Regions from separate parts of the Paraconexibacter sp. genome, predicted to be linked through region 4. Evidence: riboswitches for the same ligand, from Rfam matches in the RefSeq annotation. Region 4 holds a riboswitch; each other region holds the start of a gene.

The links. A riboswitch is a leader RNA that binds a small molecule or an ion and turns the genes downstream of it on or off. The one in region 4 is predicted to bind cyclic di-AMP.
Region 1: linked by a shared signal. The riboswitch ahead of ACME2J_RS16325 (hypothetical protein) and the one ahead of ACME2J_RS11695 (peptidoglycan-binding protein) in region 4 are both predicted to bind cyclic di-AMP.
Region 2: linked by a shared signal. The riboswitch ahead of ACME2J_RS12600 (peptidoglycan-binding domain-containing protein) and the one ahead of ACME2J_RS11695 (peptidoglycan-binding protein) in region 4 are both predicted to bind cyclic di-AMP.
Region 3: linked by a shared signal. The riboswitch ahead of ACME2J_RS19265 (transglycosylase family protein) and the one ahead of ACME2J_RS11695 (peptidoglycan-binding protein) in region 4 are both predicted to bind cyclic di-AMP.

The regions. Positions count from the first base shown of each region.
Region 1 covers NZ_JBLKKY010000052.1:20,065-27,328, reverse strand. The annotation lists gene ACME2J_RS16340 (hypothetical protein) at 1-330, shown strand, start outside; gene ACME2J_RS16335 (DNA polymerase III subunit alpha) at 389-3,874, shown strand; gene ACME2J_RS16330 (c-type cytochrome) at 3,992-4,492, shown strand; cyclic di-AMP (ydaO/yuaA leader) riboswitch at 4,719-4,866, shown strand; gene ACME2J_RS16325 (hypothetical protein) at 4,924-5,559, shown strand; gene ACME2J_RS16320 (carboxymuconolactone decarboxylase family protein) at 6,033-6,584, shown strand; gene ACME2J_RS16315 (winged helix-turn-helix transcriptional regulator) at 6,616-6,978, shown strand; gene ACME2J_RS16310 (glutamine synthetase family protein) at 7,056-7,264, shown strand, end outside.
Region 2 covers NZ_JBLKKY010000033.1:40,510-47,773, reverse strand. The annotation lists gene sufD (Fe-S cluster assembly protein SufD) at 1-133, shown strand, start outside; gene ACME2J_RS12610 (peroxiredoxin) at 207-680, opposite strand; gene ACME2J_RS12605 (M20/M25/M40 family metallo-hydrolase) at 701-1,846, shown strand; cyclic di-AMP (ydaO/yuaA leader) riboswitch at 1,965-2,121, shown strand; gene ACME2J_RS12600 (peptidoglycan-binding domain-containing protein) at 2,128-3,222, shown strand; gene ACME2J_RS12595 (NADPH-dependent FMN reductase) at 3,292-3,843, shown strand; gene ACME2J_RS12590 (LOG family protein) at 3,840-4,583, shown strand; gene arfB (alternative ribosome rescue aminoacyl-tRNA hydrolase ArfB) at 4,609-5,019, shown strand; gene ACME2J_RS12580 (phytoene/squalene synthase family protein) at 5,028-5,849, opposite strand; gene crtI (phytoene desaturase family protein) at 5,839-7,264, opposite strand, start outside.
Region 3 covers NZ_JBLKKY010000076.1:10,142-17,405, forward strand. The annotation lists gene ACME2J_RS19250 (PP2C family protein-serine/threonine phosphatase) at 1-581, opposite strand, end outside; gene meaB (methylmalonyl Co-A mutase-associated GTPase MeaB) at 611-1,588, opposite strand; gene ACME2J_RS19260 (acyltransferase) at 1,614-2,309, shown strand; gene ACME2J_RS19265 (transglycosylase family protein) at 2,448-3,119, opposite strand; cyclic di-AMP (ydaO/yuaA leader) riboswitch at 3,194-3,327, opposite strand; gene ACME2J_RS19270 (glycosyltransferase family 4 protein) at 3,429-4,688, opposite strand; gene ACME2J_RS19275 (1,4-alpha-glucan branching protein domain-containing protein) at 4,685-6,094, opposite strand; gene ACME2J_RS19280 (class I SAM-dependent methyltransferase) at 6,103-6,882, opposite strand; gene ACME2J_RS19285 (class I SAM-dependent methyltransferase) at 6,965-7,264, shown strand, end outside.
Region 4 covers NZ_JBLKKY010000030.1:8,341-15,604, reverse strand. The annotation lists gene ACME2J_RS11705 (MBOAT family O-acyltransferase) at 1-1,062, shown strand, start outside; gene ACME2J_RS11700 (DUF459 domain-containing protein) at 1,064-2,128, shown strand; gene ACME2J_RS11695 (peptidoglycan-binding protein) at 2,208-3,002, opposite strand; cyclic di-AMP (ydaO/yuaA leader) riboswitch at 3,001-3,164, opposite strand; gene ACME2J_RS11690 (hypothetical protein) at 3,234-3,635, opposite strand; gene ACME2J_RS11685 (DUF459 domain-containing protein) at 3,966-5,234, opposite strand; gene ACME2J_RS11680 (FAD-dependent thymidylate synthase) at 5,314-6,927, shown strand; gene ACME2J_RS11675 (acetate--CoA ligase) at 6,997-7,264, opposite strand, start outside.

The DNA.
Region 1 (7,264 bases), on a different contig from region 4:
GAGCAGCACCTCGACCTCACCGACCCGGGGAACCTCGCCGCCGCGGCGGACTTCATCTCGGCCGTCCGGGAGGGCGGGCCGCGCCCCGGCCGCTCGCGGGCCCCGGTCTCGGCGGCGCTCGCGGCCCGCCTGCGGGCGGACGGGGTCGTCCACGTGCGGACCTACGAGGCCGACGAGGCGACGACCGGAGGCGGAGGCCACGTCGCGCTCGGGGTGAAGGTCGGCGGAGCGGCCGCGCGCACGGAGCGGTCCGGCCGCCTCCTCGCCGCGGCGACGCGGGGGAGGGACGGCACATGGCGGCGGAGGGACGACTGCGTCGGTCCCGGGTGACGCGCGGGGGCCGGCCGAGGCGGCGCATGGCGTCCGGCCGGAATGCGAACATGCGTTCGTGTCCTACGTCGAGCTCCACGCGCACTCGGCCTTCTCGTTCCTCGACGGGACCTCGCAGCCGGACGAGCTCGTCGCGGCCGCGCTCGCGCAGGGCTACGGGGCGTTCGCGCTCACCGACCACGACACGCTCTCGGGCTCGATGGAGTTCGCGCAGGCGGCGAAGGCCCTCGGTCTGCGCGCGATCCACGGGGCCGAGGTGACGCTCGACGACGGTCGTCATCTCACCCTCCTCGTCCGCGATGCGGCGGGATGGCGCAGCCTCTGCCGTCTCCTCACGCGCGCGCACGCGCACACGCGGGACGGCAGCGGCTCGGCGCGGGAGGGCGGGGGGGCTCGTCCGCGGTCCGACCGGCGCCTCGCGCGCCCGCCGTCGGTCGCCGTCGCCGACGTCCTCGACCACGCGGACGGCCTCGTCTGCCTCAGCGGGTGCGCGCGGCACGGGGTCCACGACGAGGCGACCCTCCGCCGGCTGCGCGAGGCGTTCACGCCGGAGCGCCTGCGCGTCGAGCTGCAGCGTCCCTTCGCCCGCGACGATCGCGCGCGCAACCGCGCGCTCGAAGGGCTCGCGCGGCGGCTCGGGCTGCGCTGCGTCGCGACGGGGGACGTCCACGCGCACACGCGCGAGCGGGCGCGGCTGCAGGATGCCTTCGTCGCGATCCGCGAGCACACGACCCTCGACGCCTCGGAGCCTCTGCGGCGCGGCAACCACTCGCACGTCCTCACGACGCCCGGGGCGATGGCGCGGCGCTTCGGCGACCACCCGGAGGCCGTCGCCGAGACCGCGCGGCTCGCCGAGACGCTGCGCTTCGACCTCACGAGCGACCTCGGCTACCGCTACCCCGGCGCCGACGACGAGGAGGCCGACCGCGAGCTCGCGCGGATCTGCCACGCCCGCTTCGATGAGCGCTACCCGCTCGCACTGGGCGCGGGCGGCCCCGGCGGCGCCGCGCTGCGCGAGCGAGCGGCCGCCCGCCTCGAGGAGGAGCTGCGGCTCATCGCGCGGCTCGGGCTCTCGGGGTTCTTCCGCCTCCACCACGACCTCCTCGAGCTCGCCCGCGAGGTCGCGCTCGAGGTCCGCGGGGCGGGGACGGCGCGCGCGCTCCTCCCTCCCGGCCGCGGGCGCGGGTCCTCGGTCTCCTCGATCGTCTGCTACCTCACCGGCCTCTCGCACGTCGATCCGATCGCGAACGAGCTCTTCCTCGGGCGCTTCCTCAACGAGGAGATCACCTCGCTGCCGGACATCGACCTCGACTTCCCGCGGGACGTGCGGGCGACGCTCATCCCGCGCATCCACGAGCGCTACGGGCACGATCGGTCGGCCCTCGTCGCCGCCTTCCCGACGTACCGCGCGCGCGGGGCGATCCGGGAGATCGGCAAGGCGCTGGGCCTCCCGCCCGGCGAGATCGAGCGCGTCGCCCGCTCCTCGGAGGGCTGGTCGGCGACCCACGTCGACCGCGACGTCGAGAGCGCGGTGGGGGAGGCCCGCGCCGGGCAGGGGCGCTGGGCCTGGCTCGTCGCGCTCGCCCGCGAGGCGCAGGGCCTGCCGCGGCACCTCAGCCAGCACTCGGGCGGGATGATCGTCGCGACGCGGCCGCTCGTGGACTGCTGCCCGGTCGTCCCCGCGGCGATGGAGGGCCGGCAGATGGTGATGTGGGACAAGGACTCCTGCGCGGACGCCGGCTTCCTCAAGATCGACCTCCTCGGGCTCGGGATGCTCTCGGCGGTCGAGCGCTGCGTCGACCACATCGCGGAGCGCCACGGGGAGGTCGTCGACCTCTCGCGGATCCCGTTCGACGACCCCGAGACCTACCGGGCGATCCAGAACGCCGAGACGACCGGCGTCTTCCAGATCGAGAGCCGCGCGCAGATGGCCTCGCTGCTGAGGACCCGGCCGGAGACGCTCGACGACATCACGATCCAGGTCGCGATCGTGCGACCGGGGCCGATCCAGGGAGGCGCGGTCAACCCGTACATCGACCGCCGCCAGCGGCTCCGGGCCGATCCGTCGTTCGAGGTGCCGTACGAGCACCCCTCGCTCGAGCCGGTGCTGCGGGACACGCTCGGCACCATCATCTTCCAGGACCAGGTCATCGAGGTCGCGATGGCGTTCGCCGGCTTCACGCCGGGCGAGGCGGAGGGGCTCCGGCGGGCGATGAGCCGCAAGCGCTCCGAGGCGGCGATCCGCGCGTACCACGACCGCTTCATCGAGGGTGCGGCGCGCACGCACGGCGTCGACGAGGCGACCGCGGAGCGGGTCTACGGGATGATCGTCGGGTTCTCGGGCTTCGGCTTCCCGAAGGCCCACGGCGCGGCCTTCGGGCTCCTCGCCTACCAGTCGACGTGGCTGCGGGTCCATCATCCGGCCGAGTTCCTCTCCGCGCTCCTCGACGAGCAGCCGATGGGCTTCTACCCGCCGGACGCGCTCGTCCACGAGGCGCAGCGGCGCGGCGTGCCGGTCCTCCCGCCGGACGTCAACGCGAGCGCGGTCGGGTGCACGGTCGTCGACGTCGCGACGCAGGAGGGGCCGGGGGAGAAGGCGGCGGTGCGGATCGGCCTGGGCTACGTCCTCGGCCTGCGGGAGGAGGAGGCGGAGGCGCTCGTGGCCGCGCGGCAGACGGCGGGCGCGTTCCGGTCGGTCGGCGATCTCTCGTCGCGCTCGGGGCTCGGGCGCGCCGCGCTCGAGCGGCTCGCGTGGTCGGGGGCGTGCGACGGGCTGCTCGCCGCCGAGGTCCCCTCCCAGGGGCACCGCCGTCGGGCGGCGCTCTGGCGGCTCGGGGTGGTCGCGCCCGGCCGGTCGCTCGGGTCCGGGGGCACGCAGCTCGCCCTGCCGCTCGACGCGCCGGCGGCGCCCGTGCTGCCGGGGCTCACGGCGTGGGACTCGATGATCGCCGACTACGCGACGACCGGGCTCACGACGGACGCGCATCCGATCGGCCTCCTGCGGGACGACCTCGCACGGCGCGGCGCGGTGCCGAGCGGTGCCCTCGGGAGGATGCGGCACGGGAGCCCGGTGAAGGTCGGGGGCCTCGTCGTCGCGCGCCAGCGCCCGGGGACCGCCTCGGGGATCGTCTTCATGCTCCTTGAGGACGAGGAGGGGACGGTCAACCTCGTCGTCCCGCCGCCGGTCTACGAGGAGCACCGCCTGACGGTCCGCACGGAGCCGCTCGTCGTCGCCGAGGGCCGGCTCGAGCGTCACCCCGCCGCGGGCGGCGGCATCAACGTGCTCGTGCGCCGGCTCGTGCCGCTCGAGGCGCCGGCGGACAGGCCGCTCGCCGAGGTGCGCGCCCTCGCGGAGTCCGCCGAGTTCTCGCCGCTCGACGAGCGCGAGCTCGAGCGGGCGCGGGCCGAGGCGGGGCGCGGGCGGCTCACGCTCGTCGGCGCCGAGGACGAGGAAGAGGCGCAGGCCCCGGCCGCGGCCGACGGCTCCGGGTTCCGCGCGGTCGCGCCACCCGTCATGAGCTTCGCGCAGGGCCGCCGGCGTTGAGCGCCCGGCCGGGGCGGCGGGACGAAGGGCCGGTCGCCCCGCGAGGGGGCGCGTCGCCGCTGCCGCCGGCGGGCCCTCCCTGCCGCCGTGCCGCGCCGACCGGTATGTTCCCCGCCGATGGTCGCCACCGCCGCTCTCGTCATCGCCTTCATCTCGATCGCTCTCGTCGTGTTCTTCGTCGCGATGAGCGGCGGTCCGCGCGCCGCGCGGCAGAAGGCGACGAGTCACAACCCCGTCGCGAACCGGATCAACGCGCTCGTCGTCACGGTCATCATCGTCGGCATCGGCGCCGCGATCCCGGGGATCGTCATGGCCGTCAACGCCGAGGACCGCTCTGCGGAGGCGCCGGGCGGCGTCGAGCTCACCGCCGCGCAGGAGGAGGGCCGCGAGATCTTCGCCGTCCAGTGCGCGTCGTGCCATCAGCTCGAGGCCTCGAACGCGGTCGGCCGCGTCGGCCCCGACCTCGACGAGCTGCGCCCGCCCGCCGAGCTCACGCTCGACGCGATCCTCAACGGCCGCGCGCGCGGCCAGGGTCAGATGCCGGCCGAGCTCGTCACCGGCGAGGAGGCCGAGAACGTCGCCTCCTACGTCGAGGCCGTCGCCGGCCGCGGCGACTGACGCTCCGCACCGAAGACGTCCGACGGGCCGGGCACACTGCTCGGCATCCGCTACGTCGTCCCCACACCGACGGCCGGGAACACGCCCCCGCAGACGGGGCCGTCAGGCATCGGCACGGGGCTGTCGCCATCCGCGGGTCCGGGGGCGACGGATGCAGGTTCGCGTGCAGGGCGACATAAGTTCGTCGCGTTTGCAGGGGTTTCCCTTCCTGCTACGATCCTCGCGTTCCGAGGACATGCCGAACCTCCTGCCGCACGTCGGCAGAAGGGCGGGGGACCCACTCCTTCTGGGGCGAAGCGCCGCATCCGCGGCGCCGCGCGACTCTCTCCGCGCGAGCCCGTCAGCTCACCCCGCAGGCGCCGTGAAGAGACCGGAGACCCGCGATGCCGACACACACCCCCTTCGTCGAAGAGCCGACGGACGCGCATGAGATGAGCCGTCCGCGGGTGATCGACGACTGGACCGCGGGCGACGAGCCCGACTTCGTCGTGCAGCCCCGTCGCAGGCGCGTGACAGGCTCGGCCGGCGCCGCCCGGTCGGCGGCCGCCCACCCCGGAACGCGCGGGAGCGGCGGCGACCGCGAGACGACCAGCCGCACGATCGTCCTCGAGGGCGATGTCGGCGAACGCCGGCGCGTCGACTCCTGGCTCGATGACGATCTCGACGTGCTCGCGACGCCGCGCGACCGCACCCCGGCGACGGAGGGCGCGGCGATGGACGCGCCCGACCTCGCGCCGGACGTCTCGATCGTCCCGGTGGTCGAGGTCGACGAGCCGGTCCTCGCCGAGGAGGACCTCCCGGCCCGCTCGCGTCGCGACGTCGCCGTCGAGACGCCGGGTCCGGAGGGGCGGCGCACGGTGGCGATCACCGGGAGGCCCGGCGTCCTCGCCGATGCCCCGCGTCTCCGCGAGATCGAGCGCCGCCGGCCGTCGCGGACGCCGAGCGAGCGGGTCGGGTCGCGTCCCGACCGCATCGCCATGTGGGCCGTCGCGTTCAGCTTCGCGCTCATCCTCATCGCGGCCGCGAGCGCGAAGGCGCACGCCGCGGTCGTCGCCGCGCCGCTCTAGTCAGCGGCGGGCGCGGGTCGAGCCGGCGGCCGCGGCCTCGGCGGACGAGGCGCTCGGGCTCGTGACGCCTTCGCCCGGCGCTCCCGCGAGGGCCGCTGCGGCCCCCTTCGCACGGTGCCGCCCCGCGAGCGCCGTCGCGACGCCTTCGCCCGGTGCGGGCAGGGGGCGTTTGCCGGCGCGCCTGCACGGGCACGGTCGCGGTGTGGACCCCACGTCGCCTCCGATCGACGATTCCGGTCGCCCGGCTCGGCCGCGGCGCCTCCGAGGGGTCCACGGAGTGACCCACGGGGCGGGTCCCGCGCGTAGTACGCGACGAGGTCAACCCCCTTGCGATCCGCGCGACGCCCCCGTACACTTACGACACGTAAGCAACTTCATTAAGTGAAGTTAAAGACGTGCGGACGGACCTCATCTCGGCCGCCCACCCCGACACACCAGCCTCTTCCCCAAAAGGCACGCACATGAAGACAGCGATGAGCAGGTTCCAGATCCACGACGACCTCACGGCCCCCGAAGGGTCCATCCCGATCCTTCGCGGTGCGCTGTCGACGGCCGGCCAGCTGCCGAACTTCCTCGGCGTCCTCGCCGGCTCGCCCGCGGCGCTGCGCGCCTACGCGCGGTTCCGGCAGGAGCTCCGTCACGGCGACCTCCCGGCCGGCACCCTCGAGCGCCTCGCGCTCGCCGTCGCCGAGCACTACGGCTCGCAGCCGGGCATCGCCATGCACAGCCGCACCGCCCGCCAGGCGGGCCTCGGGCTCGACGAGGTCGCCAAGGCCCGCGAGTGGGACTCCGGCGACGAGCACCAGGCGACGCTCCTGCGCTACGTCCGCGCGCTCGTCGAGGAGCGTCAGCGCCCGCCCATGCACCTCCACGAGGAGGCGCGCGAGAGCGGCTGGACCGACGAGCAGCTCCTCGAGGCGATCGCGTTCGTCGCGATGGAGTCGTTCACCGCGATGATCAACGTCGCCGGTGACGTCCCCGTCGACGGCTCGACGGAAGACACTCGCCAGCTCCGCGCCGCGTAGGCGCGGGGCCGGGCCGACCGGCAGCGGCGCGATGGCGACCGACGCGACGCGACGCGGGGCCCCGGACGATCCCGGTGGCCCCGCCTGCTGCCCCCTGTACCACGAGGCGATCGAGTTCATCGGCCGCCGCTGGACCGGCGCGATCGTCGCCGTCCTCCTCGAGGGCGGGTCGATGCGCTTCACCGAGATCGGCCAGGGGATCCCGGCGGTCTCCGATCGCCTCCTCTCCGAGCGACTGCGGGAGCTCGAGGAGCGCGGGCTCGTCCGCCGCGACGTCACCGCAGGTCCGCCCGTCCAGGTGCTCTACGAGCTCACGGCCATCGGCCGGGACCTCGGGCCGGTGATCGGCGAGCTGCGGTCCTGGGCCGGCCGCTGGCTCGACCAGCGGTCCTGACGAGCTCGACCGGCCGTCGATCGAAGGTCGGCTAGGGTTCGCGGCGCCCGCCCGCGAGCACCCAAGGAGACCTCACGGTGGCCGACAAGCCGACCAGCGCGCAGGACGTGAAGGCGATCGTGGAGGAGCGGAGCATCCGCTTCATCCGCCTCTGGTTCACCGACGTCCTCGGCCAGCTGAAGTCGTTCTCGATCAACTCCGAGGAGCTCGACGACGCCTTCGAGGGCGGCATGGGCTTCGACGGCTCCTCGATCACCGGGTTCAACGCGATCGAGGAGTCCGACAT
Region 2 (7,264 bases), on a different contig from region 4:
GCTCGCGGCGGCGCGCCGCATCGTCATCGAGGGCTTCCTCGAGGCGACGGTCGCGCGCCTGGAGGAGGGGCCGATCCGCGAGCAGGTCACGGAGGCGATCGGCCGTCGCCTCGAGCAGGTCCTCGGCACCTGAGGCCCTGCCGCCCGAGGCGGCGCGTCGGCCCGCCGCCTCGCGGCGGGGCGCCGACGCACCGCCGCGGCGGCGGTCAGGTGCTGGCCGTCGGGGCGGGGAGGCCGGCGAGGACCTCCGCGAGGTCGTCGACCGTCTTGAACTTGAGGGCGGTCCGGTAGACGTGGGTGTAGGCGATCTTGCCGTCCGCGTCGATGACGACGGTCCCGCGCTTCGTCCCCATGATGCGCGAGTCCATGCCGAACGCGGCGGCGACGGAGCCGTCGGGGTCGGCGAGCAGGGGGACCGTGAGTCCGTGCTTCGCGGCGAAGGACTCCTTCGAGCCGACGTCCTTGCCGCTCACGCCGTAGACCCTCGCGGGCAGGTCGGCGACCTCGTCGGCCCGGTCGCGGTACGAGCAGAACTGCTTCGTGCACACGGTCGTGTCGTCGCCCGGGTAGAAGAGGAGGACGACGTTCTCGCCGCGGTGATCGGAGAGCCGGAACGGACCGTCGGTGCCCGACGTCTCGACGTCGGGGGCGGGGTCGCCGACTGCGGGAATGCGTGCCATGAGAGGGTCTACGTTCCCAGATGACCGACTGGATCCATCGCCAGGCCACGCGGATCGCGTCGGACGCCGTCCCCGAGCTCGAGCGGCTCGTCGCCGTCTCGTCGCCGTCCGGTGACTCGGACGGCGCGGAGGAGTGCGTCCGCGTCGCCACCTCGCTGCTCCCCGCCGAGGCGGACGTCGAGCGCCTGCCGTGCTCCTCGCCCGATCACGCCGACGACCTCCTCGCGACCGTCCGCGGCTCGGGCGAGCGACGCCTGCTCCTCCTCGGCCACATCGACACCGTCGTCGCCCACGAGGAGCACCGGCGCCTCTCCGTCGACCCGCACGACGCGAACGTGCTGCGCGGGTCGGGGTCCATCGACATGAAGGGCGGCGACGTCCTCGCGCTCGGCGTCCTGCGCGCGATCGCCGAGGACCGCCTCGCCGACGTCGAGCGGGCCGATCTCCTGCTCGTGTGCGACGAGGAGTGGCGGCGGTCGCCGTTCGCCCACGCGCAGCGGTTCGCGGACTACGACGCGTGCCTCTGCTTCGAGGCCGGTGAGCGGACGGCCGACGGCGACGAGGCGGTCGTCGTGAAGCGCAAGGCGGCCGGCACGATCCGCGTCGACGCCGCCGGCCGGTCCGCCCACAGCGGGGCGCGGCCCGAGGAGGGGCGCAACGCCCTCCTCGCGCTCGCCTCCGCGGCGCAGTGGGTCGCCGCGCAGGCCGATCCGGACGGGCCGCACCACCTCACCGCCGTCCCCACGGTCCTCCGCAGCGGCGACGCGTTCAACGTCGTCCCGGCCGCGGGCCAGCTCCTGTGCGATCTGCGGTCGGACTCCGAGCGGGCGTTCGACGCCGTCATCGAGGGGCTCCCGCGCGACGTCGCCGGCGTCCGCCTCGACGTCGAGACGCTGCGGATCTGGCCGGGGATGGACTGCCGAGAGGCCGCCGCCCCCGTCCTCGAGTCCGCCGGCGACGTCCTCGGGCGTCCGATCCTCGCCTCGGAGCGCGGCGGCGCGAGCGACGCGAGCCACGTCGCGACCGTCGTGCCGCTCACGATCGACGGCCTCGGGCCCCTGGGCGGGGGCGCGCACGCGCCTCACGAGCACGTGCTGCGGGACTCCCTCGGCGCACGGGCCGAGGTCGCGCTCGCGGTCGTGGACGCGGTTCTCGCCCGCCCCTGAGGACCGGAAGGCGGTCCTCTGCTCGGACCGCTCGAACAAGGGCTTCACCCGTCATGCCGGAAAGAAGTCGGTCATCGCGTAACGGGTGTCCCCTTGGTTCTGTAGGCTTTCGCGAGTTTGACAACCCATGCCGAGCCCCCGCCACACGGATGGAGGGGGACGGGGGACCCACCGGACCAAGATGGTCGGGGGCGAATCCGGGCTTGAACGCCCGGTAGCGCAGCACTCAGCGCGAGCCCGACAGCTAACCCCGTAGGCGCAGAGAGCCAGGGGTTACGCACATGCACCACCGCTTCGTCCAACGCCGTTCCGTCCGACTCGCGCTCGTCGCGGCAGCCGCGACCGCCGCCACGTTCACCGCGCCGGTCGCTGCACCCACCGCGGTGCTCGGAGTCGCCGTCGCCGACACGTCGAGCGACCGCGACTTCGGCGACCGCTCGCTCCGCGCCGGCGACAAGGGATCCGACGTCCGGGAGCTGCAGCGGCTCCTCAACAAGGTCGGCATCGAGGTCAAGGTGAGCGGCACCTTCGACGCGGCGACGAAGAAAGCCGTCCAGCGCTTCCAGCGCGCCGCCGGGTTCAAGCCGAGCGGCGCCGTCGGCAAGACGACGGCCCGCTCGCTCCGCCAGGCGGTCAGCGGCGGCGCCGAGGTCGCGGGCACCGGCGGCTTCGCCGCCAGCAGCGGCCCGCGTCCGAGCCGCCTCGGGCTCCGCCTGCCGGTGAAGTCCGGGATGAGCGGCCAGGACATCCGCGTCCTCCAGGACTTCCTCACCCGCGCCGGCTTCCGCACGAAGGTCGACGGCCAGTTCGGCGGCGGCACGAAGAAGGCGCTCAAGCGCTTCGAGAAGGCCAACGGCCTCCCGGACGACGGCGTCGCCGACGCGAACGACCTCGACGTCCTCCGCGGCCAGGTCGACGCCGGTCCGGACGCCGAGACCGCCGAGAAGCCGCTCGAGCTGGCTCCCGGCGACCGCGCGAAGCTCGGTCCCGACGGTCTCGCGATCGCCCCTGCGAACGCCCCGCAGGAGGTGAAGGACATCATCGCGGCCGGCAACAAGATCGCGAAGAAGCCCTACATCTACGGCGGCGGGCACGGCAAGTGGGACGACAAGGGCTACGACTGCTCGGGCTCCGTGAGCTACGCCCTCTACGGCGCCGGGCTCGTGAAGAGCTCGATGCCCTCCGGCGGCTACGAGACGTGGGGCGAGTCGGGCGCCGGCAAGTGGGTCACGATCTACGCCAACGGCGGCCACATGTACATGGTCGTCGCGGGCCTGCGGTTCGACACGAGCGGCCTCAAGCAGGACGGCTCCCGCTGGCACGACACGGACCGCCCGACGAGGGGCTACAAGGTCCGTCACCCGAAGGGCTTCTGACGGTCGCGGCGCGCCGTCGCGAGCGGGCGGCTCTGGTCACCAGGGGCCGCCCGCTAGCCTCAGCAGCCGATGACCCCGCCCGTCCGGATCCTCGCGGTGCCCGGCGCGCTGCGCCGCGGATCGTTCAACCGCGCGCTCGCCGCCGCCGCCGTGGAGGAGTCACCGGACGGCGTCGAGGTCGCCGTCCACGGGCTCGAGGACGTCCCTCTCTACGACGGTGACGTCGAGGCGGCAGGGATGCCCGACGGCGTCCGCGCCTTGCGCGACGCGCTCGCCGCCGCCGACGCGCTCCTCCTCTGCTCCCCCGAGTACAACGCGTCGGTCCCCGGGGTCCTCAAGAACGCGCTCGACTGGGCCTCGCGCGGTGACGACTCGCCGCTGACCCGGCTGCCCGTCGGGCTCGCCGGCGCGTCGCCGGGACGCTTCGGCACGGTGCGCAGCCAGGCGCACCTGCGTCAGGTGCTCGCCGCGACCGGCGCGCTCGTGCTCCCCAAGCCCGAGCTGTACGTCGCGGGGGCGCGGTCGCTCTTCGCCGAGGGGCGGCTCGCCGACGACGAGACGCGCTCGCGCCTGCGGACGCTGCTCGCCGCTCTCGCCGAGTGGGCGGGCGCGGTCCGATGACGGACCGCGAGGAGCGCGGGGACGACGAGGCGGTCGTCCCTCACCACCCCCGCAGCCCGGACGAGGAGCTCCTCTCCGCGGATCTCCCCACCGTCACCGAGGAGCGCACCGACGCCGAGCGCGTCGCCGACGCGAGCATGGAGCTCGCGACGGGCTTCGCGACCCTCCGGGGCGTCGACCGCGCGGTCTCGGTCTTCGGCTCCGCGCGCCTCCACGAGGGGACGCCCGAGCACGCACTGGCGCGCGAGGTCGCGCGCCGGCTCGGCGAGGAGGGCTTCACGATCATCACCGGAGGCGGGCCGGGCCTCATGGAGGCCGCGAACGCCGGCGGCCAGGATGCGGGCGTGCGCTCGGTGGGCCTCAACATCGTCCTGCCCTTCGAGCAGCTCCCGAACGAGCACCAGGACATCTCGCTCGAGTTCGACTACTTCTTCACGCGCAAGGTGATGTTCGTCCGCTACGCGAACGCGTTCGTCGTGTTCCCGGGCGGCTACGGGACGCTCGACGAGCTCTTCGAGGCGCTCGTCCTCATCCAGACCGAGAAGATCGAGGACTTCCCGGTCGTCCTCGTGGGGACGGACTTCTGGTGCGGACTCGTCGACTGGATCCACGAGCGGCTCGTCGCCGGCGCGCTCGTCTCGCCCGGAGACGCACGGCTCTTCACCGTCACCGACGACGTCGAGGAGGTCGTCGACACGGTCCGGGCGGCGAGCGACCGACGGTGGGGGCGCGCGCGCTGAGCGTCCGCGCGCGATGATCCGGACGATGGCCGAGCCGCTGCGCGTCACCTCCCGCGTCGCGATCCCCGCCGACGAGCTCGTCGTGCGCGTGAGCCGCTCGTCGGGACCCGGCGGCCAGCACGCGAACGTCACCGCGTCTCGCGTCGAGGTCGTCTTCGACGTCCGCGCGTCCTCTGCACTCACGCCGGAGCAGGCGGACCGCGTCGTCGCGCGACTGGGGCCGGTCGTGCGCACCGTCGCGCAGGAGCACCGCAGCCAGGCGCGCAACCGCGAGCTCGCGCTCGAGCGGATGCGGGAGCGCCTCGCCGGCGCCCTCCACGTGCCCCGCTCGCGCACGCCCACCCGCCCGTCGCGCGCCGCGAAGCGCCGCCGCGTCGACGCGAAGAAGGCCCGCGGCGCCGTGAAGCGCCAGCGGCGCCGGCCGGTCGACGAGTAGCGGCCCGCTCAGACCTGCACGAGCGCCCGCGCCCCGACCACGACCTTGCGTCGGCCCGGCACGACCGCGCGGCCCGGACGCGTCCCGAGGCCGGCGCGCTCGATCTCGCGCAGGATCTCGCGGTACATGGCGGCCGCGGCGGCGATCGCCCGCCCGCCGCGGCGCAGGCGGGGGATCCCGGCGAGGCCCTCCTCGTAGAGGGCGTCGGCCCGCGCGATGTACTCGCGCAGGAGGGCGGCGCGCCGGCCGGGCGTCGGCGGACCGTGCCGCGCGACCGCCGTCGCGGGGAGGTAGCGCCGACCGGCCGCGGCGTCCTCGTCGATGTCGCGGAGGATGTTCGTCAGCTGCATCGCGCGGCCGAGCGCGGCCGCGGCCCGCAGCGCCTCGTCGCGGTCGCCGTCGACCCCGAGGATCGCCGCCATGAGGATGCCGACGGTGCCGGCGACCCTGTGGCAGTAGCGGTCGAGCTCGTCGTCGTCGGCCGGCTCGCGGCGCTCGATGTCGTCCCGCATGCCGGCGCAGAAGTCGCGCAGCGCGTCGGCGGGCAGGGGATGGCGGTCGGCGAGGCGCGCGAGGATGCGCGTCTCGGGGCTCGTCACGCTGCCGTCCTCGCACCACGCCTCGACCGCGGCCACGCGGGACGCCGCCTCGGGGCGCCGCTCGTCGACGAGGTCGTCGAGCGTCCTCATGACGAGGTAGAGGAGATGGACGTCGTCGCGCACGTCGCCGGGGAGCAGCCGGCAGGCGAGCGAGAACGTCCGCGCGGCCCGGCGCGTGGTCGCGCGCGCCTCGCGCAGGAGCGGATCGGAGCGCTGGCCGTCAAGCAGCAAGGTCCGGCTCCTTCGCGATCGCGTGGGAACGGGGGAGGAGGCCCGCCGCCGCGTCGGCGGACACGAGCCCGGCCGTCACCTCGGCGCCGAGGAGGACGCCCGGGATCCCGGCCCCGGGGTGGGTCCCGCCACCGACGCGGTAGAGGCCGCCGATGCGCGGGTCGCGGTTGGGCGGGCGCAGCGCGGCGCTCTGGTGCAGCGTCGGCTCGAGCGCGAACGCGTTGCCGTCCCGCGCGTCGTAGCGGTCCCGGAAGTCGGCGGGCGTCATGCGGTGCTCGGCGACGACGCTGTCGCGGAGGCCCTCCAGGCCGAACGTCGTCTCGAGGTCCTCGAGCAGCCAGTCGCGCACGCGGTCGCCGTCGCGCGCCCAGTCCTGGCCGCCGCGGAGGTTCGGGACGGGGAGGAGGACGCAGATGGAGTCCCCGCCCGGCGCGGCCATCCCTGGCTCCGTCCGGTTGGGCACGTGGAGGTACGTCGACGACGTCGACGGCAGGCGGCCGCGCCGGGTGACGTCGCGGATGAACTCCCGGTAGCCGCGGCCGACGAGCAGCGTGTGGTGCCGGAGGGACGGGAAGGACCGGTCGGTGCCGAGATAGAGGAGGAGGCACGACATCGTGGGGCGCAGCGGGCGGCGGGCACGGCGGCGGACGGCGGGAGGCAGGAGCCCGTCGAGCTGGAGGACGTCGCCGTTGTGGACGACGGCGTCGGCGGCGATCCGCTCGCCGCCCTCCGTCACGACGCCGCGCACCCGGCCGCCGTCGACCTCGATGCGCGCGACCCCGTCCCCGCAGCGGACGTCGAGCGGCGTGGCCATCGCCTCGACGATGGAGTGGACGCCGCCGTCCGCGTACCAGACGCCGTCGAGGAACTGCAGGTAGACGAGGGCGCCGTAGATGGCCGGCACCCGGAAGGGGTCACCGCCGATGAAGAGCGAGTGGAAGCTGAACGCCTCGCGCACGCGCTGGTCGCGGAAGAACCGCGCGGTGCGGTGCCACAGCGGGAGCGCGGCCCCGAGGCGGACCATCGTCGGCGTGAAGGCGGCGAGCCGGCGCAGCGACGAGAACTCGCGCCGCCCGGCGCCGAGGATGCCGGTCTCGTAGACCGGGCGCATGGCCTCCATGTAGGCGTCGAACCGCGTCGCGTCGCGGGGTGAGAGGCGCGCGATCTGGTCCTTCATCCCGTCGGGGTCGCGGACGAAGTCGATGGTCGCCCGCTCGTCCCCGGGACGCTCGGCGGCCCACTCGATCCGGTAGAACGGGTCGAGCTCGCGCAGCGTGACCTCCGCCCCGAGGTCGAGGCCCGCGGCGGCGAACGTCTCCTCGAGGACCCACGGCATCGTGACGAGCGACGGGCCGGTGTCCCAGGTGAATCCCGCGTCGCGGATCTGGGCGGCGCGCCCGCCGGGGGCCGGGCGC
Region 3 (7,264 bases), on a different contig from region 4:
CAGGGCTCGAGCATCGCGGCGAGCACGAAGTCGACGGTCGCGAGGACGAGCGGCGGCTCGAGCGCCCAGATGAGCTCGCCGGCGACGGACATCGTCTCGCGACGCCGCAGCAGCTCGAAGAAGTCGGTGTAGAGGTTCTTCGCGACGAGGAGGAGCGCGACGAGATGCGTGTAGCGCTCCACGAGCCCGAGGACCGGATCGGGGACCGGGCTCTCGACATCCCCGAGGGTCACCTCCATCACCCCGAGGCGCACCGTCCCGTCGAGGAGCGGCACGACGAGCCGCACCCCGCCGTCGGGCGACTCCGCCTCCACGATCGTCGAGGCGGTGTACGCACGGCCGGCGACGGTCCCGACGATCGACTGGACGTCGCTCCCCTCGGCGTCCGCGGAGGGCACCGGCACGAGCCCGCGCTGCTCGTAGTCGACGAGGAAGACGACGACGCGCGTCGCGCCGAGGCCGCGGGCGAGCTCGGCGGCGAGGGATCCCGCGGCGGCCGGCTCGGTGACGTGCGCGCGGCGCAGGAACTCCTGGAAGACCCGTCCGGCGCGGGCGTCGAGATCGTCGTCGGACGGCTCCACACGGGCGGCATGCCCGTTCGGAGCCCGGGCTAGACGTCGGCGTCGATCTCGTCGAGGACCCGCGTCGCCGCCGTCGCCGGGTCGAGGCGCCGCGCGACGACCTCGTCGAGGAGGGCCTGGAACGACGCGTCCTCCTGGAGGCGCTCCTCGAGGGCCCGGCGCATCCGCGCGGTGCAGATGGCGAGGACCTCGTTGCGGAGGTTGCGCATCCGGCGCTCGGTGAGGGTCCCCTCGGACTCGATGAGCGCGTGATGCTCGTCGAGCTTCTCCAGGAGCTCGGCGACGCCCTCGCCGCGGGCCGCCTCGGTCTTGATGATCGGGACGCGCCAGCCCTCCTCCTTCTCGGGGGCGAGGGAGAGGACCGAGCGGATCTCGCGGACCATCGTGTCCGTCATCGGATGGTCGGCCTTGTTGACGACGATGATGTCGGGGATCTCCATGACGCCGGCCTTCAGCGCCTGGATCGAGTCGCCGGAGCCGGGCATGAGGACGAGGACGACGGTGTCGGCGTGATCGATGACGTCGATCTCCGCCTGGCCGACGCCGACCGTCTCGAGGAGGACGAAGTCCTTGCCGGCGGCGTCCATGAGGAGCGCGGCCTGGAGCGCCGCCTCGGAGAGGCCGCCGAGCGCACCGCGGTTCGCCATGGAGCGGATGAAGACGCCCGGGTCGAGGAAGTGGTCGGTGAGGCGGATGCGGTCACCGAGGAGGGCGCCCTTCGTGAACGGCGAGGACGGATCGATCGAGAGCACGGCGACGTCACGGTCCTGCTCGCGGCGGAGCTTCGTGAGCGCGCTGATGAGCGTCGACTTCCCGGCCCCCGGGGCTCCGGTCAGGCCGACGATCGCCGCCTTCCCGGTGTGCGGGTAGACCTCCCGGACGAGGTCCCAGCCGGCGGGGTCGTCGTTCTCGACGAGCGTGATCGCGCGGGCGAGGGCGCGCTTGTCCCCGGCGAGGAGACGCTCGGCGAGGCTCTTCTTCTGCGTGGCGTCGGGCGCGTCGGACATGGGGGCGGGACAGTACCCTGCCGTCGTGGACCCTGTCCTCTCCCCCGAGCACGCCCCGCCCCTTCCCGACGACGCGCCGGACGTCATCGTCCGCGGCGATCCGCCGCCACGCAGCGGCGGCCCGCTCGTCCTCCTGGGGTTCATGCGCCGTCACGGGATGCTCAACCTCAAGTACGCGCGGCTCCTCGCGCGGCTCGGATGGCTGAAGCTGCGGTGGCGCGGTCGACTCAAGACCGACGGGTTCGCGTTCGTCGGCCCTGGCGTCATCTTCGAGATCGGCAAGGACGCGACCGTCCACCTCGGGCGCTGGTCGTGGATCGGCCACGGGACGAAGATCCGCGCGCACGAGGGCGAGGTCCGGATCGGCGCGAAGACCGTGCTCGGGCAGGAGTGCACGATCAGCTGCTTCCAGCACGTCTCGATCGGCCGCGAGTGCATCGTCGCCGACCGCGTCATGCTCATCGACTTCGACCACGGCGTCGTCGAGGTCGACCGCCCGATCCGGCACCAGGGGATCTACAAGCGCGACGTGCGCGTCGGCCACAACGTGTGGATCGGCTACGGCGCGTCGTTCCTGCGCGGCGTCACCGTCGGCGACAACGCGATCGTCGGGACCGCCAGCGTCGTCACGAAGGACGTCCCCGACGACGCTGTCGTCGGCGGACTGCCCGCCCGGGTCCTCCGGATGCGGAAGACGCCGCGGACCCTGCGCTGGGAGTGAGCGGCTGGGAGTGAGCGGGGAGCGCGGGACGGAGGGCGGCAGCAGGGCCCGTCGGCCCGGCCGCCTCCCCCGCTGAGGACGTTCCCCGAACGGCGTCCGGGGAACGTCAGGCGCGCGGACGGGGCGCGCCGCCCCTGGTCAGTCCCGGTTGGCGACGGCGCGCTTCGCGCGAGGGCCGCAGACCGGCCACGGATCGACGCCCTCGCGGTCGTAGAGGACGTAGGCGCGCTTGTCCTGCTCGTCCTCGGAGGCCTTCGCCGGGTCGCCCGACCCGCCGACGCCGGCCCAGGTGTCGATGTGGAACTGGTACTTGCCGCGGTAGGTGCCGTCGGAGGACCGGGCGTCGGGACGCCCGCCCGACTCGCACTCGGCGATCTCCTCGAGGATCTCCATCGCCCTCGACGGGACGCGGTCCGGCAGGTCGACGTCGGCGACGGGCACCGACGGGCGCACCTTCGAGGTGCTCTTCGACACGAGGCCGAGCGAGCGGAGCGTCTGCGGCCCGGCGATCCCGTCGACGGTGAGCCCCCGGCGCTTCTGGTAGCGGCGGACGGCGCGCGCGGTGCGCTTGTCGTAGACGCTCGTCACCTTCACCTTCAGGCGACGCTGGAGCGACCGGACGCGCGGGCCGCGCGAGCCGCTCTTCAGCGTCCGGATGCTGCTCGAGCTGCTGCCCTCGGAGCTGCTGCGCTCGGAGGTCTGCTCGGAGGACGTCTCGGAGGACGCTCCGCCGGTCTCGGTCGTCGCATGCGCGGCGGCCGGGACGGCGACGACGGCCGCGCAGACGAGCGCGGCGAGGCGCGCGCTCATGCGGGTCCATCGGAGGCATGGCAGGTCACGGCGGTTGTCGGTCACGCGGTACGGCACCCCTTCGGTCGTCTCGGCGCCTACGGGGTTAGCTGTCGGGCTCGCGCTGGACGTGCGCTACGCCGTGCTCTGACGGCGATTCGCCCCTCGGACCGCGTCGCGGTCCACCGGGTCCCCCGTTTCCCGCGGGTCGGCCCGCGGGAACTCGGCGTGGGTGTGTCGATCGGAGCGCGAGAACTTAGCAGAGCCTTATGGAGACCGGAACCCGGTCGGAGCCAGTTCTCCGGTGCGTCGCCGTACGGCGCCTCGACCTCAGGTCGAGGTCGAGGGTCTCGGGCGGGTGACCCGACGCCGCCGACGCGGCCGGCCGCTCGGCCCCGCGAGGATGAGCTCCTCGTAGACGGCGGCGGTCTGACGGGCGATGTCGGCCCAGTCGAAGAGGCGGATGTGGTCGCCGGCCTCGCGGACGAGGCGCTCGCGCAGCGGTGCGTCCGTCAGAAGCCGCTCGAGCATCACGCCGAGGTGCTCAGCGTCCCCGCCGTTGAACCGGAGACCCACCCGATCGTCGGGGGGCACGACCTCGCGCAGCCCCCCCGTGTCGGCGACGACGCACGGGCAGCCCGACGCCATCGCCTCGAGCGCGACGAGCCCGAACGGCTCGTAGAGCGACGGGACGACGCAGAGGTCGGCGATCCGGTAGAGCGAGTGGAGGACGTCGTCCCCGATCCAGCCGAGGAACGTCCCGCGGCGGTCGATCGCGAGATCCGCCGCCTGGCGGCGCAGCTCGGCCTCGTGCGGCCCGGAGCCCGCGACGAGATAGCGGACGCCGACCTCCTCGCCGATGCGCTCGATGACGCCCGCGATGGCCTCGAGCGCGAGCTGGAAGCCCTTGTAGTAGTCGAGCCGGCCCACGAGGAGGACGAGCTGGTCCTCGGACCCCGCGTAGCGCGCGCGGAGGGCGTCGAGGTCCTCGATCGGCTGGAGGTCCGCCGGGTCGATCCCGTTCGGGATCACCGTCGCGTGCTCGTCGTCGAGCCCGAAGACGTCGAGGACGTGCTCGCGCATGTAGTGCGAGCACGTGATGACGCGGTCCGCGCGGTTCGTCATCCACCGCTCGACGCCGTGGATGTAGCGCTGGGGGTGCTTGTGGACCCAGCCGTGGTGACGGCCGTGCTCGGTCGCGTGCACCGTGACGACGAGAGGACACCCGAAGCGACGCGCGAGATGATCGCCGGCGCTCGAGACGAGCCAGTCGTGGCCGTGGACGAGATCGAAGCGCAGGTCGTCGCCGAGCTCGACCCCCGCCGCGAGCATGTCGGCGTTCATGTGCTCGATCCACGTGACGAACTCGCCGAGGTCGTTCGGACGGATCGGCTCGCGCACGCGGTGCACGTGCATGCCGGCGACGACTTCGTGGGCGGCCATCGTCTCGTCGCCTCGCGTGAGGACGTGCACCTCGACGCCGGCCGCGGCGAGGTGCTCGGAGAGCTTGCGCACGTGCCGGGCGAGCCCGCCCTCGACGACGGGCGGGTACTCCCAGGAGAGCATGAGGACGCGGCGTGGGGCGTTCACGGCTCGAGGAGGGGATCGATGGTCGCGTCGGCCGAGAGATGGCGGAGGGCAGCGGCATCGCCGGCGCCGGCGAGCGCCGACTCGAGGCGCTGGAGGTGCGCGCGGGCCCGCTCGCGCGGGTAGTCCCCGGCGGTGTCGCGCGTCGCGAGGAACGCCCAGTCCGAGGATTGGAGCGCGAGGAGCTCTCGCACGGCGACGTCGTCCACGCGCGGCCCGGCCGCGAGCACGTCGAGCTCCGCGGCTCGGGCGCTCCACGCGAGGTCGGCCACCTGGGGCCCGTCCCACGTGTGGAGGGTCCGAGGCGTCCCCCACGTCGTGACCCGCCGGTCGGCGGGCAGCGGATCGGCCGGCTCCGTCTCGGCGAGCGCGTCGTCGAGGTGGACGAGCTCGAGGCCCTGGGACGCGCACTCCTCGACGACGGCCTCGAGCCACCAGACGCCCTCGTACCACCAGTGGCCGAGGAGCTCGGTGTCGAGCGCGCAGACGGCGAGCCCGCCGTCTGCGACCCGCGTGCGCGTGCGCGCGACGAAGTCGGCGGCGTCCTCGCGGGCCTGCATGCGCGCACGCGCCGGGTCGTAGACGGACCCGTCGACCGTCCACGGGTGGTGGTCGTGCGTCGAGCGGTGGTGGTAGTCGCGGTAGGCGCCGTGCGAGGGGTACCCGCGGTCGCTCCACACGAGCTCGACCGTCGTGCGGTCGATCGGGACGAGCAGCGGCCCGGCCTCGGTGCGGCGCGGCCGGAGCTGCCGCGGGTCGCCGAGGCCGAGGACGTCGGTGAGGTCGACGCACGTCGCGTGCACGCCCGCCTCCTCGAGCAGCGGGTCGAGCCACTCGGCGTGCGCGCACTCCGGCAGCCAGAAGCCGCCCCGCCACCCCGCCTCCCCGAGCGCCTCGTCGAAGCGGCGACGGTGCGACGCGACGCCGGTCTCGACCTGGAGCCGGACCCCGGCGTCCGTGGCGAGCAGCGGGAGGACGGCGTGCGTCGCGCTCGACGTCCACGCCGCGTAGGGAGCGAGGGCGCCGAGGAGACCGCCGTCGCCGAGCGCGGCGAAGCGCTCCGCCGCACGCTCGTAGTCGCCGGCGGCGCGCTCGAGCTCGGCGGCGAGGTCGTCCCGGCCGCTCGCGCGGCACCCGTCGACGTCGAGCGCGTGCGAGGCGCTGCGGATCTCCCGGAGGAAGGCGAGGAAGCGCTCGCGGACGCCGGGCGCCTCGAGCTGGTCGCAGAGGACCGGCGTGAGCGAGAGGGTGATCCGCTCGCCGGCCTCGCCTCCTTCGAGGAGATCGAGGAGAGGGAGGTACGAGGTGGCGATGGCCTCCCACAGCCACTCCTCGCCGAACGGCCAGGTCCCGAAGCCCTCGACGTAGGGCATGTGCGAGTGCAGGACGATGGAGAGCCGGCCGGACACGCGCGCTCCTACGGACGGCAGACGGCGAGGAAGTCGAGCGCCCGGTCGAGCGGACGGTCGGTCCGCAGCGCGAAGTCCCGCGCCGAGATCGCCGGGGTGAAGCGGTCGTAGAAGGGCTTCGTGATGCGCAGCCCCTTGTGGACGGCGTCCCAGCGCAAGTGGTCGAGCGCGAACCCGTGGAGGGCGAGCGCACGTGCGTGGTGCAGCCCGTAGATCGCGACGTCGGAGAAGTGCTCGGCGCAGAGCGCGCGGAACTCCTGCGCCCGGTACTCGCGGATGTGCCACGGGTTCTCGGACTTCTCGGCGCCCTCGGGCGCGAGCGTGAGGAGGTTGGGCGTGGAGACGTAGACGACGCCCCGGCCGCCGGGCCCGTCGAGCATGCCGCGGAAGTGCGCGAGGATCGCGCCGGGATCCTCGACGTGCTCGATCGTCTGGAGGAAGACGACGGCGTCGCACGGCTCGTCGAAGCGGTCGACGAGGTCGCGGGCGAAGCGCAGGCGGGGTCCCGAGTACTTCAGCCGGGCGTGCTCGAAGGCCTCGGGGTTCGCGTCGACGCCGACGACGGAGGCCGCGGTCCGTGAGAGCACCTCGCTGCCGTAGCCCTCGCCGCAGGCCATGTCGACGACGCGCCGGCCGCGGACGCGCTGGGCGATCCACTCGTAGACGGCGAGGTGGCGCCGGTACCAGTAGTTCTCCTCCGGCACGTCGGGAAGCGTGCGCTCACCCGTGAGCGCGAGGGGCGGGACGCCCTCGGGCTGGTCGCGCTGGAGGTAGAGCGTCTCGGCCATCGCAGGAAGGGTAGTGAGGCGTCGCCGCACGAGCCCTCACGACCGAACGTCTGCGTACACGCCACGGTACCCTCGCCTCTCTATGCCGTCCCCCGCCACCGCGACGCCCGAGGAGATCCGGGACGTCAACACCCGCTACCACGACGGCGCAGCTGCGCACTACGACCAGAAGTGGGGCATCGACTTCGGCGAGATCGGTCGCAAGCAGGTCCTCGGGAAGCTGCGCAAGGGGCTCGGCCGCAAGCTGCCGGTCTTCGACCGCGCGCTCGAGATCGGCGCGGGCACGGGCTACTTCGCCCTCAACCTCGTGCAGGCCGGCGTCGTGAAGGAGGCCGTCTGCAGCGACATCTCCCCGGGGATGATGGAGACGTGCGCGGCGAAC
Region 4 (7,264 bases):
GGGCTGCCGCTCCCGGTCGCGACGATCGCGCTGCCCGTCGGCGTGAGCTTCTTCACGTTCCAGGCGATCTCGTACGTCGTCGACGTCCGCCGCGGGACGGTCGAGCCGGCGCCGCTGCTCGACACGCTGCTCTACATCAGCTTCTTCCCGCAGCTCGTCGCCGGGCCGATCGTCCGCGCCCACGAGTTCCTCCCGCAGCTCAAGCAGCCGCGCGACCCCATGAACGTGAAGGTGGGGGCCGGGATCCTCCTCATCGTCACCGGGCTCGTGAAGAAGGTCGTCCTCGCCGACTACCTCGCCCGCGAGGTCGTCGACCCGGTCTACGCGGTGCCGGAGGCGTACTCGTCCGCCGACGTGCTCCTGGCGACGTGGGGGTTCGCCGCGCAGATCTACTGCGACTTCTCCGGCTACACCGACATCGCGATCGGCGTGGCGCTCCTCATGGGCCTCACGTTCCCGCGGAACTTCGACAAGCCCTTCCGCGCGGCGTCGAACCAGGAGTTCTGGCGGCGCTGGCACATGACGCTGTCGCGGTTCCTGCGCGACTACCTCTACATCGGGCTCGGCGGCAACCGGCACGGCCGTCTGCGGGCCTCCCGCAACCTCTTCCTCACGATGCTCCTCGGCGGCCTCTGGCACGGCGCCGCGTGGGGGTTCCTCCTCTGGGGGGCCCTGCAGGGCGGGTGGCTCGTCGTCGAGCGCGAGCTGCGCGACCGGACCTCATGGCGGCCGCCGACGTGGTTCTCGGTGTTCCTCATCTTCAACTTCTTCGCGTTCTCGCTCATCCCGTTCCGGGCCCCGGACCTCGACGTCGCCTGGGCGCTCGTGCAGCAGTTCGGCGAGTCGGGGGCCGCGACGCTGTGGACTCCGGCGGCGACGATCATGCTCGCCGTCGTCCTCGTGAGCCACTGGCTCCCGGAGCGCCCGGTCGAGGTTCTCCGCGCCCGCGTCGAGGCTCTCCCGCCCTACGCGCTCGGCGGCGGCCTCGCCGTCTCGATCATGCTCGCCGCTGCGACGATCCCGTCCCAGGGCGTGCCACCCTTCGTCTACTTCCAGTTCTGAGATGCCCGTGGACCTCCCGACGACGACACCGCCCGAGTCGCCCCATCGCACGACGCCCAACGATCCGTCGCGGCCTGCGCGCCGCCTCACCGCGAGGGACGGCATCGTCGCCGTGCTCATCGCGGCGGTCCTCCTCGTCGTCCTCGACGGCGACGGGATCCGCCGGACCGGGGAGAAGATGGACGAGGGCCTCGGGCGCTCGGTCGTCCTCGCGGTCGGGCACCCGGCGGGCTGGGTGGCCGACCAGCTCCCGTTCGCCTCGGCGGCCGACCAGGTGACCGGGTGGTTCGCCACCGACGAGGACCTCGGCTCCGACGACGGCGAGTTCAGCACCGCCGCGACCGGGCCGGCCGACGGCGGCGGGGCGCAGGAGGGCGCGATCACGCGGGTGAGCCCGTCGGAGTTCGGCGGCGGCGCCGGCGCGGCCGCCCCGGCGGGCGAGCGGCGGCCGCTCGGGACGCTCCTCGTCACCGGCGACTCGATGGTGCAGCCGATGGACTCCTCGCTCGCGCGCGAGCTCACCGAGGAGGGCGTCCGGACGATCCGCGACGCGAAGATCGGGACCGGCATCTCGAAGACGGACCTCCTCGACTGGGGCCGCTTCTCCCAGCAGCAGGCCGCCGAGCACCGCGCGGACGCGGTCGTCGTCTTCCTCGGGGCCAACGAGGGATTCCCGATGCCGACGCCCGGTGCGGGAACGGTCGAGTGCTGCGGCCCGGAGTGGGCGGCGGAGTACGCGACGCGCGTGCGCTCGATGATGGCCGCCTACCGCCGTGGCGGCGAGGCGACGGTCTACTGGACGCTGCTTCCGGCCGCTCGAGATGGCGACCGCACCGAGATCATCGAGACGGTGAACGAGGCGATCCGCGTCGCCGCGGCGCCGTTCGGCGAGGACGTGCGGCTTCTCGACGTCCCCTCCGTCTTCACGCCGCGCGGCGCCTACCGGGATGCGATCGACGGCGAGATCGTCCGTGACGCCGACGGCATCCACCTCAACGGACGCGGCGCCGACATCGCGGCCGACCTCGTGCTGCGGGAGCTGGCCGAGACCTACGACTGGGGCTGAGCGCAGCCCTCGACCCCGTCCGACCTGACGAAACTCACGCTGGGCGTGAGTTTCGTCGATCGGGGGTGGTCGCTCTGGCCTACAGGCCCTTCGGGTGGCGGGCGATGAAGCCGTCCGAGGAGCGCTTCTCCTCGCGCCAGCGCGGGCCCTCCTCGCCGCGGCCGGACGTGTCGAAGCGCAGGCCCGCGATGACGACGTAGGCGTGGCTGCTGCGCGTGTGGATCGTGATCCACTCGCCCTCGCCGGACGACCCGAAGGACTTGAAGCCCGTCGAGTTGCGCGGCACCTCGAGGAGGCCGGCGTGGTGCAGCGCGTAGGAGATCGCGCCGGAGCAGTCGTAGCCGTCGTCCTCGATCTCCCCGTGGCCGCCGCCGTAGCGGTAGGGCTTGTCGGTGATGCGGTTCGCGGCGGCGATCGCGTCCTTCACCGGCTGTGGGGCGGCTGCCGGCGCGAGCGCCGTGCGCCCGTCGGGCCCGATGACGGCCTCCGGGCCGGGGGTGAGCTGCAGCGGCGCGTCGACGGCGCGCGGCTCGGACGCCTCGCGTGCCCGTGCGCGCCGGATCCTCTTGCCCATCCCCTTCGCCTGCGCGCGCGAGACGCGCCCGTCGGTCTTCAGCTCCTCGCGCCGCTCGTACCGGCGGACGCGCCGGAGGGTCGCCGGGCCGTACTCGCCGTCGACCTTCGTCTCGATGCCGAGCTCGGTGAGCCAGCGCTGCAGCGTGCGGACGTCGGAGCCGCTGTGGCCCTTGCGCAGGGTGCGGTCGCCGAAGTCCCGCGCCTCGGCCGGCGCGGCGGGGATGAGAGCGGCGGCGGCGAGCACGCATCCGAGCGCGCCGATCCCCCGCCGGGGGCGTGTCTTCGTGTTCACGTTCACCTCGCGTTCCTCGTGCCTGCGGGGTGAGCTGTCGGGCTCGCGCTGGAACGTGCGCTACGCCGGAGCTGTCGCCGGCGATTCGCCCCTGACGCGCCGAGGCGCGCCGTCGGGTCCCCCGCCCGCCGCCGATGTGCGTCGGCGGCGGCTCGGCCTGGTTATGACGTCACCCGCTGTGAACACGGCCGGCCGCCGAAGTTGCGGCGGCCGGCTGGGGATTCGACGTCGGTGCGGCTACGTGAACTGCGTGTAGCGGTGCATGATGTAGCCGTACTTGCCCTTGCGGCAGCTGACGGTGGCGTCGAACTGCGTGTCGATCTCGTTGCGACGCCGCTCCTTGCACTTGTAGCCGCGGACGCGCTTGTTGCACTTCCCGTCGGCACCGCCGTTCGCGCGGCGGCACTTGTACCAGGACTTCACGACGCGCTCGCCGTTCCGGCACGAGGTGCCGCGGACCCGCAGCTTCGTGACGTACGTCGGTCCGAGCTCGCGCTCCTCGTCCTCGATGTCGCACGTGCGGACCTTCGGCTTCTTCGCGGCGGCCGGGTCGGGCGTCGCGACAGCGAGGAGCAGCACGCCGGCGAGGGCGAGGAGGATGAGGCGCACGGCGGACGTGCGCGGATGGGTGATGCTCATGGCGGGTGATCCTCTCAGGTCGCACGCGCGCCTGTCGCACATCTCGGTCCGCTCCCCGGTCCGACGGGACGGGCGGGCCGGCGCCCGCGGGGAGAGGGCGCCCGAGGCCGGGGTACGAATCGAACGCGCGTTGATTTCGCCCCCCATATGGGAGCGAATCGAACGCGCGTTGATTTCGCCCCCTATACGGGAGCGAATCGAACGCGCGTTGATTTCGCCCCCGGCCCCCCAGTCCCCGGCCCCGGCCGCCGCCCGGCCCCGCCCCCGCGGCTGCGGCGCCGTGGCCGCACGCGGAGCCTGCGAGACGCCCGGCCCGGCGAGGACCTTCGCTCAGTCGCCGGAGCCGCCGCCGACCGTCTTCTCGGCGTCGGCGAAGACACCGGCGGCGATCCGCTCGCCGGCGACCGAGAGGTGGAGCCCGTCGGCGTCGCGGACGTCGACGCCCTCGATGCGCTCGACGTAGCGTCCAGAGTCGCTGAACGCGCGGTCGAGCCGCACGAGCTCGACCTCGGGCTCGCGGCGCGCGAGCTCGACGATCGCGGCGTTGACGGCGCCGATCGCGGCGGCGTAGCGAGGGTCGCGCGGGGGCGGGATCGTCGCCCACAGGATCCGGCCGCGGCCGTCGCGCGCCCAGGTGCGCGCCATCGAGCGGATCCGCCGGAGGTACTCCCGCACCCAGTCACCGGTGCAGCACGGCGCCTCGCCACCGCTCGGGCGCGGCATCGCGAAGCGGTCGTTCGCGCCGAGGAACACCATCGTGACCGAGGGGCTGTGGCGCCGGACCTGGCTGCGCGCGTGGCGGCGCCAGTCGAAGTCGCCGGGCTTGCTCACGCCCGAGGCGGGCCGCGTGTCGGAGATCACGCGGTAGCGCGAGCGCAGCCGGTCGGCGACGAAGGAGTCGATGCCCTGGATCATCGAGTCGCCCGTGAGGAGGAGCGTCGGCTTGCTCTTCCGCGGCGCGGTGCGGCCGACGCCCGTCTGCGTGCGGACGTGGTGACGGCCGAGCCGCGCGTCGATGTCGATGAGGCCGGTCCGCCGGCTCACCCGGCGCGTCGAGGTGACCGACGAGGTCCCCGCGGGGATCGCGAAGGTCCGGCAGCGCTTCTCGCGGCCCTTGCGGCGCACGCACAGATCGACGTCGATGCCGCCGAGGCCCCAGCGGTCGCGGATCGTCGTCTTCATCGTGCCCCCGCGCGAGATCCGCCGCGGCGCGGTGACGAGGAGACGGTCGCGGCAGCTCGGGGTCCGGACGGTCGTGCCCGCCTCGACGATCGTCCCGGCGGGGGTGGCGGCGGAGCCGACGAAGGTCCGCTCGAGGCGGTCGCAGCTCCACGTCGCCGCGCGCAGCAGCTCGGCGGCGCCGTCCACCCCGCCCGCGGGGTTGCGAGCGACGTCGCGGCCGAGCGTGACCCGGGCGCCGCTCGGGAGGACCTCGGAGAAGACGACCTGCGAGCCGTTCGGCGCGAGCATCGCGAGGTCGACGGCGCTGCGGTCGACGTTGGCCCCAAGGAGCGGCCCGGCGGCGGATGCGGTCGGCGCCGCGCCGGAGAGGAGAGCCGCCGCGGTGATCAGGATCGCGCTGACGGACCGGCCCCGCACCGCGGGAGAGCGTAGTCGACCCCGGCCCGCCGACCGCCGCTCGGCTGCCGCCCGGACGGCGCGCTAGCCTCACCGGCCCGTGGACTACCCGGTCGAGACCTTCACCGACGAGGAGCGCGAGCTCCTCGCCCCGCACGTGACGAACCTGGACCGGCCCGTGTTCGCGCTCGTCGGTCTGCCCGAGACCGTCAAAGGCGCCCTCTTCGCGCGCTACTCGCGCTACCCGGGCACGCTTCGCCGCCTCTTCCTCGACGAGTTCGCGAGCTCGCTGCCCGGGTCCGAGCGAGCCGCGTGGGACGGCGAGGAGGGCCGTCGGGCGGCGGACCTCTACGAGCGGATCTTCGTCGGCTACGGCGACGACTCGGTCGCGCAGCTCGGCGGCGCGCACATCGCCTGCGAGTGGGTGTCCAACGTCCTCACGAAGGTCCTCCAGCGGCCCCGGATCGGCGCCTACCTCGAGCAGTCGACGCGCTACATCGCCTACGACGCGCCGATGGACCCCGAGCCCGGCCCGGGTGGGCCCGCGCGGTTCCGCTACTACCGCGACGCCTCGCTCGGCCCGGAGTACGAGCGGGCGATGGACGACCTGTTCTCGACGTACGCGACGCTCCTCCCCCGCGTCGTGGGCTGGGCCGACGACGCGTTCCCGGCCCCGGACGGCGAGCCCTCGGCCGCGCATGCGCGTGCCATCAAGGCGAAGGCCCTCGACCTCCTCCGCGGTCTGCTGCCCGCCTCCTCGCTCAGCCACATGGGCATCTACGCCTCGGGCCAGACCTACGAGCAGCTCATCCTGCATCTCCTCGCGCACCCGCTCCCCGAGGCGCGCGAGTACGGCCGGGGCATCCTCGACGCGATGAAGGCGACGATGCCGAGCTTCGTCTCGCGCGTCGAGCGTCCCGACCGCGGAGGGGAGTGGGTGTCCTACCTCGAGCAGCGCGCGACGGCCGCGGAGCGCTGGGTCGCGCGCCTGGGCCTCGACCGGCCCTCGGCCGGTGAGGGCGCGGGGCCCTCCGTCCGCCTCCTCCACGTCGACGGGGACGAGGACGCCCTCCTCGCGGCGCTGCTCTTCGAGGCAGCCGCGGTGCCCGAGGACGAGACGCGCGCACGCGTCGCCGCGCTCTCGGCCGACGAGCGGGCGGCGCTCCTCGCGGATCTCGTCGGCGAGCGGCGCAACCGGCGCCACCGTCCCGGCCGCGGCTTCGAGGCGGTCCGGTACCGCTTCGAGATCGTCAGCGACTACGGCGCGTTCCGCGACCTCCAGCGCCACCGGATGCTCACGGTCCAGTGGCAGTCGCTCGACCCCCACCTCGGGGCCGGCGTGCCGGAGGAGATCGACGCCGCCGGCTGCGGCGACGAGTACCGGCGCGCCCTCGACGTCTCCCGGGCGGAGTGGCAGCGCCTCCACGACGCCGGCGAGGAGCGCGCGGCGCTCTACGCCCTCTGCCTCGGCTTCCGCATCCGCTTCGTCCTCGACCTCAACGCGCGTGAGGCCATGCAGCTCGTCGAGCTGCGCTCGGGGCGGGAGGGGCACCCGAGCTACCGCGCCGTCGCGCACGAGATGCACGCGCAGATCGCGGCGGTCCACCCGGCGGTCGCTGCGGCGATGACCCACGTCGACACGACGCAGGAGCCCCGCCTCGAGCGCATCCTCTCCGAGATGCGCACGCAGGCGAAGCTCGACGCCCGAGCCTGAGCACCACCGGCGCGCCGAACCGGATCCCTCCGTGGCCCGGGCCACGGAGGAATCCGGTTCGGCCGCTCGTCACGTCGCTCGCCGCTGCTCCTCCTGCTGGCGGAGCTCGATGCGGCGGATCTTGCCCGTGAGCGTCTTCGGCAGGTCGGGGACGAACTCGATGATGCGCGGGTACGCGTACGCGCTGAGGCGGTCGCGGACGAACGCCTTGATCTCCTCGGCGAGCGCGTCGGAGGGATCGTGGCCCGAGGCCGTGACGATGAACGCCTTCACGACGTGGCCGCGGCGCTCATCGGGCGAGCCGACCGCGGCGGCCTCCGCGACGGCGGGGTGCTCG